DNA from 4 places in the Glutamicibacter sp. genome. Region 4 is predicted to be linked to each of the others. Evidence: riboswitches for the same ligand, from Rfam matches in the RefSeq annotation. Region 4 holds a riboswitch; each other region holds the start of a gene.
The links. A riboswitch is a leader RNA that binds a small molecule or an ion and turns the genes downstream of it on or off. The one in region 4 is predicted to bind S-adenosylmethionine.
Positions count from the first base shown of each region.

Region 1 (3,241 bases), on a different contig from region 4:
CGGGGCGGGCGTGGTGCTCGCCGGATTGCTGCTGCTGGCGAGCAGGGCCGGGAAAACTGCAAAGTCCAGGGAAACGGGAACAAGGGAGCATCAGTGATGAAGGGCGGAGGAAGGGCAACGCGCGGGCAGTGTCTGGCCTTGGCGATGCTGGGCTGCGCGGCACTTGGCTTCGGCGCGGCCACGCTCGGTGGCGGCAGCGGAGAATTGGCCGGGCCTCGGCTGACCGATGCGGCCTGGGTGTCCCAGGAAACGGGGGACTTCTCGGCCACTGCCGGGAGCGTTCAAAGCCCGGAGACCACTTGCCAAGGACGGAATTCGGCACCGAACCTGTTGCGGCTGGCTCCGGCAGATTCGGGCCTGGAGGCAACCGGTTATCTGGTCACCGTCCACGTGGATGGCGTGGTGCCGGCCGAATGGCAGTCCGGGACTACCTCGGAAGGCTATGAATTCCTGCCAGCGAACACCACCGTTGAGCTGCCGGCTTCCGCCACCGCTGCCGTCTGGGGCGTCAACGGAGGCTGGAACGCTAACTACCAGGGCAGCATCAGCGTCCAGGCACTGGGTCCGGGCGGTTGGAGTTCACCGGAAGTTTCCTACGATTGGGAAATCGCCTTCGACTTTGTCGGTGGAGGCTATGGCACCTGCACCGGGGGCTGAGGGCAGGCCCCGGTGCAGATGCATCGTTTGCGGAGCCTAGCTGGCCTCGGCGATGCTCACCGCGGTGGTCACCGGTACCGGATTGGCGAACAGATCCAGCACCGGGCAATGGGCGTCCACTGCCTGACGCAGTTCTTCATAGCGTTCGGCCGATTCCGGGCCGGCAATCTGAACGTCCAGATCCACCGACGAGAAGCCCGGGCGGATGGACTTGTCGATGCCGAAGAGGCCGCGGACATCGAGGTGGCCATTGGCCTGGATCTTCACCTCGTCCACCTGGATGCCGAGGTTCTGCGCGTACAAGCGGTAGACCACAACCTGGCAGGAGATGAGCGCGCCGAGGGCGTATTCCACGGGGCTTGCGGCCACGTCGTTGCCGCCCAGGGCCGCTGGCTCGTCGACCTGGAAAGTGTGCTTGCCCGAGACAATGTTGCTCGCTACCGAATCGAAGCCCTCGCCCTCGACGGTGAAGGTCAATTTGGCGTTTTGCGGGGCAGCCGAAATTCGTTCGCCCCACCCTTGGCCGGCTTCTTGCAGGCGTTGTGCGCGGTTTTCGGATACGGTCAGGGTTGATGCTGCATTAGACATGAGGAATTGATCCCCTTTCTGGCGCAAGGGGCGCCATCGCTTACGCACCTTGGCGCTCAAGATGCGTCGAATCTTCACCTGGGGCACCCCGCACCATGACGCAGGAGGGTTGCCGTCCACTCAGCCAGGGCTCAAAGAGTGGAACTCGTGATTCAGTGGTTCATTTCTATCGGTTGCGGGGCCAGCGCGTAAAGGGCAGAGGTAACTTTTCGTCACCGGGCATCTTGCCTGCGGGATCGCTAAGATGGAATCTAGCTCTCGGGCGCCCACTGCACGATCAATGAACGGCGAGTATGGAATTCCAGCTGACACTTTCTGCGGCCCAGACTTTGGTGACCGAATCCGAATACAACCTGGGCCAGTTCCTGTGCGATTCCGGAAAAGTGGAGATCGTCCACCGGGACATGAAGCCGGGATATTCCCGCATTTCCGCAATGGTGCTGCGCGAATCGGTGATGGTCGAGCTGGAAATCAACCGCGGCAATATCAGCTTCACCAGCTTCTGCAGCAAGCATCCGGGCGCCCAGTCCTGTGAAGATGTCGCTGCCTTGCTCATTGAGGTCACCACCGAAGAAGACCAGGGCTTCTTCGTCTCAGACTCCGGGGTGGATCCTTACGCATGGAAACGCAATAGCAAGCCGCAGTGGGAACGTACCCTTGACCGTCTCCTTCCAGTTATTTCCGATGAGCCGCTGGCCGCCGAGGAACCGCTGGGACTGATCCTCAAGGTGGTCAGCGAACCCCGCTACGGCGGCGAGGACGCGCTGACCTTGCAGGCGCGTCCGGCCCGCCGAGGCACCAAGAGCCCCTGGATCCAGACCGGGGTCAGCTGGCGCAATGTTGCCTTTGATACGCGCTTCTCAAAGAAGCAGCGTCGAGCGATCGTTGAACTGGACCGGCTGCGTGAACATGTTGAACAAGATAGCTACCGCCATTCGTGGGACCCCAAGGACTGGATCTCCCTGATGGATCTGCCAGGCCAGGACCTGCTGGATGCATTCGAAGCCCTGCGTGAAGCAGGAGTGCAGATCGTCAACGGCGGTTCCTCGGCCAAGGTTCCGGTGGAGTTCAGCGAGCAACCGGCCATGGCCCACGTGGATGTGCGGCGCGGTGAACATGGCCTGAGCATGGAAGGGAAGCTGCGCGGACCGAGCGAAGAGCACATCTACCTCTTGCCGATAGGCACCCCGCCGACCTTGCTGGCCTATGCTTCCAGCCCCCTGCCGAAGACCAAGGAAATCGGGTTGGCCCAGTTCGCTGAACCGGTCACCAAGGAACTGGCGGCCTTTATTGAATCCGGTGCCCAAGCCATCCCGCATGAAGGCGTTGAGCTTTTCGAGCGGCAGCACCTGGACCGGTTGCGCGTGATGGCACCTTTGAAGAGTGAAGATGACAGCTACCTCATCCCTGTTCCAGCGCGACCTAGCCTCAAGCTGTCCTTGGAAAGCATCCAAACTCCGCTGACCGTGCGCTATTCCTGGGAGTACTCGAGCAAGGGCCCCCGGCAGCATGCGGTGGAAAAGGAAATTGCCGCTTCGGTGCAGGACAAGCTCGGAACGCAGGCGTCCTTGGGGCAGCTGACCTCTTCAGGGGTTTTCCCTCCGAAGGAATTCAGCACCTCCGAATCCATCGACTTCTTGGTCTACGCATTGCCGCTGTTGGCAGAACATCCCGATGTCGTAATTGAAGAGCAGAACAGGCTGCCGAAGTACCGGATTAACCACGCGCCGGCCACCATCAGCGTCGAAGCCGGTGAAAGCACGGGGGACTGGTTTGATTTATCCGTGGAAGTGCTCCTTGACGAGACCAAGGTACCGTTCGCACTGCTGCTCGAGGCATTGACCAAGCAAGATGAATATCTCGTCCTCGATGACCTCACGGTGATCCCGATTGATGGTGCAGATTTCACGCAGCTGCGCCAGCTGATATCCGAGGCCGGGGAGCTGGGCACAGTGCAGGGCGATACGATTCGTATCCATAAGTTGAGCATCGACTG
Region 1 is NZ_JBOGEG010000030.1:14,734-17,974, forward strand. Features, by position in the region: gene ACRDT3_RS14990 (hypothetical protein) at 1-97, shown strand, start outside; gene ACRDT3_RS14995 (hypothetical protein) at 97-657, shown strand; gene ACRDT3_RS15000 (OsmC family protein) at 694-1,245, opposite strand; SAM riboswitch class IV at 1,277-1,398, opposite strand; gene ACRDT3_RS15005 (DEAD/DEAH box helicase) at 1,539-3,241, shown strand, end outside.
Region 1: linked by a shared signal. The riboswitch ahead of ACRDT3_RS15000 (OsmC family protein) and the one ahead of ACRDT3_RS09410 (O-acetylhomoserine aminocarboxypropyltransferase/cysteine synthase family protein) in region 4 are both predicted to bind S-adenosylmethionine.

Region 2 (3,241 bases), on a different contig from region 4:
CCAGGATGTCGTTCTGCGACAGGTGGATCACGCTCTTGCCCTCGGCGACCTTCAGGACACCGGCCTTATCCAGCAGGGCCAACGCGCGTCCGTTGTTGGCGGTATCCACCGGCAATGCGATGGTCGCGCCGTTGGGAAGCTCTTTGATGTCGTCGTATTTCTTCGAGTACACTCCGGCAGGTGAACTGTACATGTAGAAGGCCGGCTCCACGTCGACGTTCTGGTCCTTCTTGAACTGTTCGAGGTAGGCGCCGTGCTGGAAGAAGTTGGCGTCGTATTCGCCATTGGACACCACGTGGTTCGGCTGCACGATGTCGGTGACATAGGTCGCTTCCAGGGTCCAGCCCTTTTCGGCCAGCAGTTTCTGGGCGATTTTGGTTGGTTCCTGGGATGGGGCCGATTCGGTGACAATAACCTTGATGGTCTTGTCACCCGTGCCGGCTGCCTGTCCACCTGCCAGGCCGCAAGAAGACAGTGCGAGGATCGCGGCGGAGCCGGCGGCGAGAGTCAAGAAGGTGCGGCGAGAGAATGCCATGGTGTTGTCCTTTGCTGAAATGCGAGTTGAGCGGGTTCTGTGTTTAGCGCTTGTCGGCGGCGCGCGATAGCCGAGTTCCGAAGAATTGAACTGCATGCACCAGCAGGATCATCAGGACGATGGCCAGCAGCATGACTCCGGTTTCATAGCGGTAGTAGCCGTAGCGGATGGCGAAGTCGCCGATGCCGCCTCCGCCGACCAGGCCGGCCATGGCCGAATACGAGATGAAGCTGACGGTCATGATGGTGATGGAAGACAGCAGTGCGGGCTTGGCTTCGGTCAACAGCACTTCGCGGATGATCTGCCCCCGGGTGGCGCCCATGGCCTGCGCTGCTTCGACAACGCCATTGCCAAGCTGGCTGATGTTCTGCTCCACAAAGCGGGCGAAATAGGGGATCGCATTGATGGTCAGCGGCACGATAACCGCCGCGGTGCCGATGGTGGTTCCCACAACAAATCGGGTGAACGGGATGATGGCGATCAGCAGTATGAGGAATGGGAAGGAACGGATCGTATTGACCAGCCCGTCAACGATTCGGTGCAGTCGCGGACGTGGGCGCAAACCGTTGGGAGACATTGAGTACAGCCAAATACCCAGCGGGGTTCCCAGGAGAATCGCGATCGGGATGGAGACCAGCAGCATCGCAAAGGTCTGCGCCATGGCCACCCAGATTTCCGGGGCAAGTTCGATGATGCGGTCAAGGTTGAAAGCTGCTGCGCTGCCGTTGCTCGTGGCTAGCACTACTGTCGTGAAGTTCATTGGTAATCCAGGTTCTCTATACGCGGGCTACGGTGGCAGCGAGGGCTTGGGCCTGCTTGGGCTGGCGGGTCAGCGTGATTTCGTCACTGATCAGGTAGCGGCCGATTGGCGTCGTCGGTTCAAAGCTTGGTTCTTGCAGCGAGCTCAAGGCGAACTCTTCGACTACCGCTCCGTCTTCCATGACCGAAACCTTGTCGGCAATGGCTTTAATGACGTTCATCTCGTGGGTGACGATGACGGTGGTGATGCCAAGGCTGGCGTTGATGTCGCTGAGGTACTGCAGCACCGAGGTTGTCGTTCTTGGATCCACGGCACTGGTTGGCTCATCGCACAGCAGGACCTTGGGTTCGGTGACCAGCGCGCGGGCAATGGCGATGCGCTGTTTCTGGCCGCCCGAAAGCTGTCCAGGATAGGCGGTGGCCTTGTCAGCGAGGTCTACAATGGACAGCGCTTCCAGCGCGCGTTCACGGCGTTGCTTTTTCGGAACACCGGCGAACTTCAGATTCAGCTCGACATTCTGTTGCGCGGTGCGATTGTTAAGCAGGTTGAAGTGCTGGAAAATCATCCCGATTTCGTGGCGCTGCTTTCGCAGGTCTCCTTCACTGAGCCCGGTCAGCTCGACGCCGTCCACGATGACCTGGCCCGACGTGGGACGCTGCAGCAAATTGATATTGCGCAACAGCGTTGATTTGCCGGCACCGGAAAATCCGATAATTCCGTGGATGGTTCCGGCCTGGATTTCCAGTGAGACATCCTTGACGGCTGTGAATTGATCTTTGCTCTTGCCAAAAGCGGTCGTTACGTTTTCAAGACGAATCATCATCGCTCCCTTGGTGCGTGGTTGTGCGGAGCGTACCTCGCGAGAATCATCTGTGATCCACAGATTTTCCGTCGCGAAGTGAAAGTACTCCATCGGTCCTGGCTGTAGCACCGCTCCCTTTCGGGTGGTTGCTGCGACGTCGTTGAGCCAGATCTCTCAGTCGCTCTGGATGGTGTGTGTTCGGTTGTACGAGCCGAACAATTCAAGTCTGTAGTCCATGCCCGCAGGCCGGCAAGCGTTACTTCAATCGGCGTCATCAAGTCATAGTCCGGCCGGTTCCACATGGAAATCGCGCAACAATCCACGTAGCAATCTGACATATTTCGCTACTTTTCCCTTCTATGACGGAACCTTTGGAGTTCTGCCCCCGCTCGCTGACTTTCCCCAGCAATCATGGGTGGGGAATTCGGCGATGCCTTCGATGGTTGTAGTGGATTGCAGACCAACGAGAGGACCTCATGAAGATCGCAATTACCGGTGCCACCGGACAGCTTGGAAATCTAGTCATCGACGCATTGCTGGCTCGTGGGGCGAATGCCGCTGACCTGGTCGCCATTGGCCGCTCCGAGCAGAAGCTGGAACCGCTGGCGGGCAAAGGCTTGGAAACCCGCGTTGCCGATTACAACGCCCAGCCAACTCTGGTGTCCGCACTCGAAGGCGTAGACAAGCTGCTGCTGATCTCGGCCAGCAAAGTAGGCCAGCGCGTCGCCCAGCACGAGAACGTCATCAACGCAGCCAAGCACATGGATGTCTCGCTGATCGCCTACACCTCCATTGCCAACGCCCTGACCGGCGGCATGAAGCTCGCCGACGAGCACATCGCCACCGAGCGCCTGCTTGCCGGATCCGGCATCGACTACGTGCTGTTGCGCAATGGGTGGTACATCGAGAACTACACCGACCAGCTGATGGGCTACCTCAACAGCGGCATGGTGCTCGGTGCAGCGGGCGAGGGCAAAATCAGCGCTGCCGCCCGTGCCGATTATGCGGAGGCCGCTGCGGCCGTGCTGCTTTCCGATGAGGACCAGAACGGCAATATCTACGAGCTGGGCAGCGACAAGCCATTCACCCTCGCCCAGCTTGCTGGCGCTGTTGGCGCCGCCGCCGGCCAGGACATCGCCTACCA
Region 2 is NZ_JBOGEG010000026.1:50,482-53,722, forward strand. Features, by position in the region: gene ACRDT3_RS14200 (MetQ/NlpA family ABC transporter substrate-binding protein) at 1-535, opposite strand, end outside; gene ACRDT3_RS14205 (methionine ABC transporter permease) at 579-1,295, opposite strand; gene ACRDT3_RS14210 (methionine ABC transporter ATP-binding protein) at 1,312-2,118, opposite strand; SAM riboswitch class I at 2,202-2,291, opposite strand; gene ACRDT3_RS14215 (NAD(P)H-binding protein) at 2,574-3,241, shown strand, end outside.
Region 2: linked by a shared signal. The riboswitch ahead of ACRDT3_RS14210 (methionine ABC transporter ATP-binding protein) and the one ahead of ACRDT3_RS09410 (O-acetylhomoserine aminocarboxypropyltransferase/cysteine synthase family protein) in region 4 are both predicted to bind S-adenosylmethionine.

Region 3 (3,241 bases), on a different contig from region 4:
CGGCGATCACCCGCTTTCCGGTGTCGGTGCGCTCGGCGTAGGTGTCCAGCCAGTCGGCGAAGATCGAGCCGGTGGAGTAGTACTTGGTGCCGTTGATCCTGAATCCGCCCTCGCCATCAGGACTGACCTTGGTGATTACCTCCCCCACCTTCACGGCGCCTACCTCGGTCCAGGAGTTGCCCACCAGCTCGCCGGCAGCGAAGCGGGCCAGCCACTTGTCGCGTCCCGGGCCTGGGGCAGCCACCAGCCGGTCTTCGACGAAGGCGAAGTGCGCGCGCAGCGCCTGGGCAATATTGGAATCAGCTGCCGCGAGATCCACGAACAGTTCGAAGAGTTCGGGCAGAGTTGCGCCGGAACCCCCGTGCGATTCTGGAACCCTAACCGCGCCAAATCCGGCGGCAGCCAGGTCCGCGACCGCCTGGTAGGGCAATTCGCCGGTGCGGTCGCGTTCGGCGGCGCTGGCTGCGATCTGTTCGAGGATCGGGGCGAAACGGGCTTTGAGCTGGCTCAGTCGATTACCAGCAGCAAGTACGGTCATCTGTTGTTCCTATCGGTGGTTCTGGTTTAGGTGTAGAGCGAGAGCGGCTGAGATTCCCCGCGCAAGAAGTAGGCGCCGACCTCGATTTTCTTGTAGTCCACTGGGTCGTGCAGCGAGTGGGTGCGCACATTTCGCCAGTACAGGTCCAAGCCCACGGAATTCGCGGTTGACGATGAGCCGGTGACTTCGAAAATCCGGTTGGCTACTTCAACGCCAACCTCCGTGGAGACCACCTTCGCTTCGGCGATGTCCACGGCCAGCGCCGCACGCTCAGCCTGGGTGACGTGCGCGCCCTTGGACAGCAGTGCATCGAATTTGCGTCCCAGCTTCTCGGCCAACGCCGCCACCGCGGCGGTGCGCGCCTTGAGCTCTCCGACGGTGCGCTGGAAAATCGGATCCTGCGAGTAGGTCTCTGCCTGCGAGAACAGCCAGGCATTCTTGCGGCCCAGCAAGATCTGCTTGCCGCGGGCCAATGCACCTTCGGCGATCCCTAGGTAGAAGTTGGCAAACGCCAGCTGGATGCCTGGGGTGAGCAAGGTGGAGACCGGCTCATCGGTGACGAATCCGAGCAAGTCTCCGGCTTCAAGCCGCACGTTGTGGTAGTTCAGGGAATTCGAGGCGCTGAGCCGCTGGCCCAGGTAGTCCCAGTCATCAACGATTTCCAGGCCCTCGATATCCCGTGGCAAGACGAACGCAAGAATCTGGCCATCATAGTCGCCGCCCTCCACCAGGGCATTGATGACAATGACCTCGCCGACGCCGGAACCCGTGGAGAAACGCTTGACCCCATTCAGCCGGTAGCCATCGCCGTCCGCAGTGAGCCGCAAATCAGGGTCAACGGGGTTCACCGAGTCGCCCCAAAGCCAGCCGCCCTGCACGGTTCGCTTCCACCAGGCAGCTTGGGATTCAACCGGTGCGTAGAACGCGATGCCGGACTGGTTGATGTAGTGGTATGCCAGCAGCTGCGAGATGGAGCCATCGGCCGCGGCAAGGATGCGCACTACTTCGAAGGCTGTTTCCCAATGGGCTCCTGCTCCCCCGAATTCTGCGGGGACCAGCAGGTTCAGCAGTCCTGCTTCGCGCAGCTGCCGTACTTCGGCGAAAGGCTGCTCGTTCTTGCGGTCGCGATCCAGCGCGTCTGCGGCCAGGTTGCTTGCCAATTGTTCGGCCACTGCGCGCCAGTTGGCCAGTTCGGCGTTGTCGGCGTTCCCGGTGTAGGGAACTCTCGGCAGTTCGGTGCTCAGTACAGTCATCTTCTTCTCCCTGTCAGTTGCGGGTTCCGAAGGACGCAGAAAGTCTGCGGATCCATCGATCCTGGCGGTAGCACTACCTGTGGAATACAGGCTTGCTGCGGCGTCTCGGAGCCAGGTCTCTCAGCCGCTCTGGATGGGTTGTGCTCTGAGTCAAGCATCCTCGGACAGGGTGTGGAAAGGGTTTTGTCATACGGAGGAACCGAAGGACAAACTACGTCATCTTCGACCCATCGGACATGTCCAAACCCCGGCGGATGTGCTTCATATGACCTTCTTATTACGTCACTGCCTATCCGAAACCCAAGTCCACGGCGCTTTTTGCGAGCGCGGATGGTCAGCTCCCTTGGGACGATTGGTTAAAAGCGCGATTGATAGAATGGCTTTTCAAGAAGGCCTCGCAGAACGGACGGCAAGTGGATCCAGTAAGTGTCATTGCGTTCATTTTCGGGTTGCTGATCATAACTTTGGTGGCAGGATTTCTCGCGCCGATGGCGCGGGACCGCAAGCTTGCTCGCAATGCGGCGATCGGCATCAGGACGCGCCACACCTTGGCCAGCGACGATGCATGGCTTGCCGGGCATCAGCAGGCTGCTCCGCTGGTTGCCGCTGCCTCGTGGGCTGGCTGGGCGGCGCTGGCCATCGCCGCAGTTCTCGGCGCATTGGGCCAATTGGCTCTCTCCTTCGCCGCGACCGGTGCCGGCTACCTCGCGGTCATCACCCTGCTGATAGTTTCGGCTTCTCACGCGAATAAGGCTGCGCGCAGCATCTAGGCTGCCCGCCGTAGCCACTCCAATACTGCTTAAAGAAACGGATCGCCCCATCAACCGATGGTGCGATCCGTTTCTTGCGCGGTGGGCATGCTGCTACAGCAGCACGGATCCGAGGATCAGTACGGTCACAAATGCCGCGGTGCCCTGGATGGCGGTCGCCACGCTCAAGGTCTTGTACGCGGTGATGACCGGAATCCGGCTGAGTTGCGAAACAACCCAGAAGTACGAGTCGTTTGCATGCGAAACAACCATTGCACCGGCACCGACAGCCAGCACGGTAAGCACCATGCCCAGCTGCGAATCCAAGCCAAGCGAACCGAGCATCGGGGCGACCAGAGCAGAAGTGGTCACCATTGAAACGGTGGACGAGCCCTGCGCGGACTTCAGCGCAGCAGCGATCAAGAATGGCACGGCCAGGCCCAAGCCCAGTCCGCTGAGTGAATCGGAAAGGATCGTGGTCAGGTCCGAAGCGGCCAGTACCGCGCCGAAGCCAGCGCCGGCGCCTGTGATCAGCAAGATCGGAGCGGCGGTGCGCACCGCTTCATTCATCTGCTCATTGAAGACCGACAGCTTGTTGCCACCGCGCAACAGGAAGGTCGCGGCAAACAGGCCGAAGATCAGCGCGATAACCGGAGTACCAAGGAAGGAAAGGATCTCAAGTGCCGTTCCCTCGCCAATAG
Region 3 is NZ_JBOGEG010000010.1:67,176-70,416, forward strand. Features, by position in the region: gene ACRDT3_RS08550 (acyl-CoA dehydrogenase family protein) at 1-538, opposite strand, end outside; gene ACRDT3_RS08555 (acyl-CoA dehydrogenase family protein) at 565-1,791, opposite strand; SAM riboswitch class I at 1,841-1,931, opposite strand; gene ACRDT3_RS08560 (SdpI family protein) at 2,205-2,561, shown strand; gene ACRDT3_RS08565 (GntP family permease) at 2,655-3,241, opposite strand, start outside.
Region 3: linked by a shared signal. The riboswitch ahead of ACRDT3_RS08555 (acyl-CoA dehydrogenase family protein) and the one ahead of ACRDT3_RS09410 (O-acetylhomoserine aminocarboxypropyltransferase/cysteine synthase family protein) in region 4 are both predicted to bind S-adenosylmethionine.

Region 4 (3,241 bases):
GCCCGGATGGCGTTCCAGCCCCGGGTAGTAGACGCGGGTGACTTCGGGCAGGTCATCGAGCCAGCAGGCCAGGGTGGAGGCGGTAGCCCCGTGGCGTTCCATGCGCAGGCCCAGGGTCTTCAGTCCGCGGGCGGCCAGGTAGGAATCCTGCGGACCGGAGACCGCGCCCCCGGCGAACTGCTGGTAGCCCACGGCTTCGGCCAGGCTCTGCCCGCGGTGCAGGTGGTCGGCCACGATGACCGCGCCACCGAGCACGTCGGAGTGCCCGCCGATGTACTTGGTGGTGGAATGGACCACCGCGTGGGCGCCGAAATCCAGCGGCCGCTGCAGGTACGGGGTGGCGAAGGTGTTGTCCACCACCAGCAGGGCGCCGTGTTCGCAGGCGATGGCCGCCCAGCCGGCCAGGTCGGCGATGCCCAGCAGCGGGTTGGACGGGGTCTCCACCCAGAGCAGCGCGGTGTTCGGGCGCACCGCGGCGCGCACCGAATCCAGGTTGGTGATATCCACCGCCGAGGAGGTGATCCCCCATTTGCCGTGCAGCTTGGAGATCAGCCGGTTGGTGCCGCCGTAGCCGTCGGCACCCAGCACGATGTGGTCGCCCGGCTGAAGCACCGCGCGCAGCAGCGCATCTTCGGCCGCGATCCCCGAAGCGAAGGAGAAGCCGGCGGTGCCGCCTTCCAGCGCGGTGAGCTGGGATTCGAACCCGTTGCGGGTCGGGTTGGAGCCGCGCGAGTACTCGTGCCCGGCACGCAGCACGTTGATTCCGTCCTGGATGAAGGTGCTGGTCTGGTAGATCGGCGGGATAACCGCACCGGTGTGCGGATCCTTGTGCTGGCCGGCGTGCACTGCGAGGGTGTTGAAGCCGCTCATGCGAAACTCACTTCCTTGGTGTCGGCGGTGGCCTGGGCTGCGGCCAGTGCGTGATCCAGCGATTGGGTGATATCTGCGAGAAGGTCGGCCGGGTCTTCCAGCCCGACCGACAGGCGCAGGGTGGAGGTGTTCAGGCCCGCGGCGGCCAGCTGCTGCTCCGAGAGCCGGCAGTGCGTCATGGTGGCCGGGTGGGAGACCATGGTGCGGGTGTCCCCCACATTCGCGGCCAGTGAAATCAGCTTGAGCCCGTCGATTACCGGGGAAACCAGCGACGGGTGGGCCAGCTCGATGGCCAGCACGCAGCCGGTGCCCTTCGGCGCCAGCGCCCGGGCCAGCTCGTGGCTGGGGTGCTCGGGCAGCGCAGGGTGGTGGATGGCGGCAATGCCCGGATACTCGGCAAGCGCGTCGATCAGCCTGGTGACGCTGCGCTGCACGTGGGCGGCGCGCACCGGCAGGGTTTCGATTCCGGCCAGGATTCCCTGGGCGCTGGCCGGGGCCAGGGTCGGGCCCAGGTCGTGCAGGAACTTGGAGCGCACCAGCATTGCGTAGGCGGCCGGTCCGTGGCGCTCAAGCAGCGAGGTGTTGTTCAGACGCACCCGCGGGGCGGCGATCTGTGGCCAGCGGGCGGCATCGGAGAAGTCGAATTTCCCCGAGTCCACCACGACCCCACCGAGCACCGAGCCGTGTCCGGCCAGGCCCTTGGTGGCCGAGTGCACCACGATGTCGGCACCGAGTTCCAGCGGGCGCACATTCAGCGGGGTGGCCAGGGTGTTGTCGACCACCACCGGGATGTTGTGCTCGTGGGCGATGGCCGCGATGGCGGGCAGATCGGCCACGGTGCACAGCGGGTTGGAGACCGACTCCAGGAAGAACGCCCGGGTGTCCGACTCAATGGCAGCGGCCCAAGCGGACGGATCGGCCTGGTCGACAAAGCTGATGCGGATGCCGAAGTCCACGAAGGTGTCGGTGAACAGGTCCACGGTGCCGCCATAGAGCGAGGAGGAGGCCACGATGTGCTTGGGTCCCTGGGTCAGGGCCAGCAGGGACAGGGCCACGGCAGCCTGCCCGGTGGCGGTGGCCACCGCGTGGGCCCCGCCTTCCAGTGCGGCCACGCGCTGTTCGAGAATCGCAACGGTGGGGTTGCCGGTGCGCGAGTAGGTGAAGCCGGCCTGGCGCAGCGCGAACTTCTCCACCGCTTCGGCGTGCGATGCGAATTGGTAGGCCGCGGAATTGTGCAGTGGCGGCAGCATCGGGCGGAAGTCTCCGCTCGGGCGGTACCCTGCGTGCACCGCGTCGGTTTCCTGGCTCATGGCTCCTCCTCGATTCTCTGCGAGGGAGTGCACCGATTGGCATCGTGCGGCGGCACGAAGCACAGTACGCGAAAACGCGTTCGGAACTGCTCCATCGTTCCTGGCGGTAGCACCTTTCGGTTTCCCGATGGTTGCTGCGGCGTCTCCGAGCCAGATCTCTCAGCCGCTCTTGATGGGTTGTTCTTCCATGGTTGGCTATCCGCCGCAAACGGTGCAAGCGGTATCCGGCGGCCGGCTTCATACAAGGCCGCTACGCTTCATATGTCGTCGCCTTGTCATGATGACGCGGGGGCCGGACCCCTTTTATGACGCGAGCTTTTGAGATGAATCGGCGTGATGTAGAGGTTTTGCTGGAAGTTTGTGACGATGTGCCGGTGCTCGATGACCGGGAGTTACGCCGCTGGCGGCTCAGCCGAGCACTTCTACCCCGAAGCTGGCGACCACCGTTCGCACTTCTTGCAGGTAGCGCTGGGCCTGGTCGGTGAGCGGAATGGCGGCGTGATCAATCCACCCGATCTCGATGCGCTCCTCGATGGCCAGCGGGATAGCCACGATGGAGGGGTCCAGCTCGTCGCTGATGATGCCGGTGGAAATCGTGTACCCGCCCAAGCCGATCATCAGGTTGAAGATGGTGGCGCGGTCCGAGACCTGGATTTCGCGCTGGCTGGAGCGCGTGGAGAGCACCTCCTCGGCGAAGTAGAAGGAATTATTCGCGCCTTGGTCGAAGGTCAGCCGGGGCAGGTCTTCGAGGTCTTCGAGCGTGACCTGGGTTCGGGTGGCCAGCGGGTTGCTGCGCGAGATGAAAATGTGCGGATCGGCCAGGAACAGCGGGTGGAAGACCAGCCGCGATTCGCGCAGCAGCTTGTCGATGACCTTCCGGTTGAAGTCGTTGCGGTACAGGATCCCGATGTCGCTGCGCAGCGTGCGCACGTCCTCGATGATCTGTTCGGTGCGGGTCTCGCGCAGCGAAAACTGGTATTCCTCGGCCCCGCTGGCCTGCACCATCCGAACAAAAGCATCCACCGAAAAGGAGTAGTGCTGGGTGGAGACGCCCAGCAGCC
Region 4 is NZ_JBOGEG010000012.1:49,566-52,806, reverse strand. Features, by position in the region: gene ACRDT3_RS09415 (cystathionine gamma-synthase) at 1-870, opposite strand, end outside; gene ACRDT3_RS09410 (O-acetylhomoserine aminocarboxypropyltransferase/cysteine synthase family protein) at 867-2,180, opposite strand; SAM riboswitch class I at 2,269-2,359, opposite strand; gene ACRDT3_RS09405 (LysR family transcriptional regulator) at 2,589-3,241, opposite strand, start outside.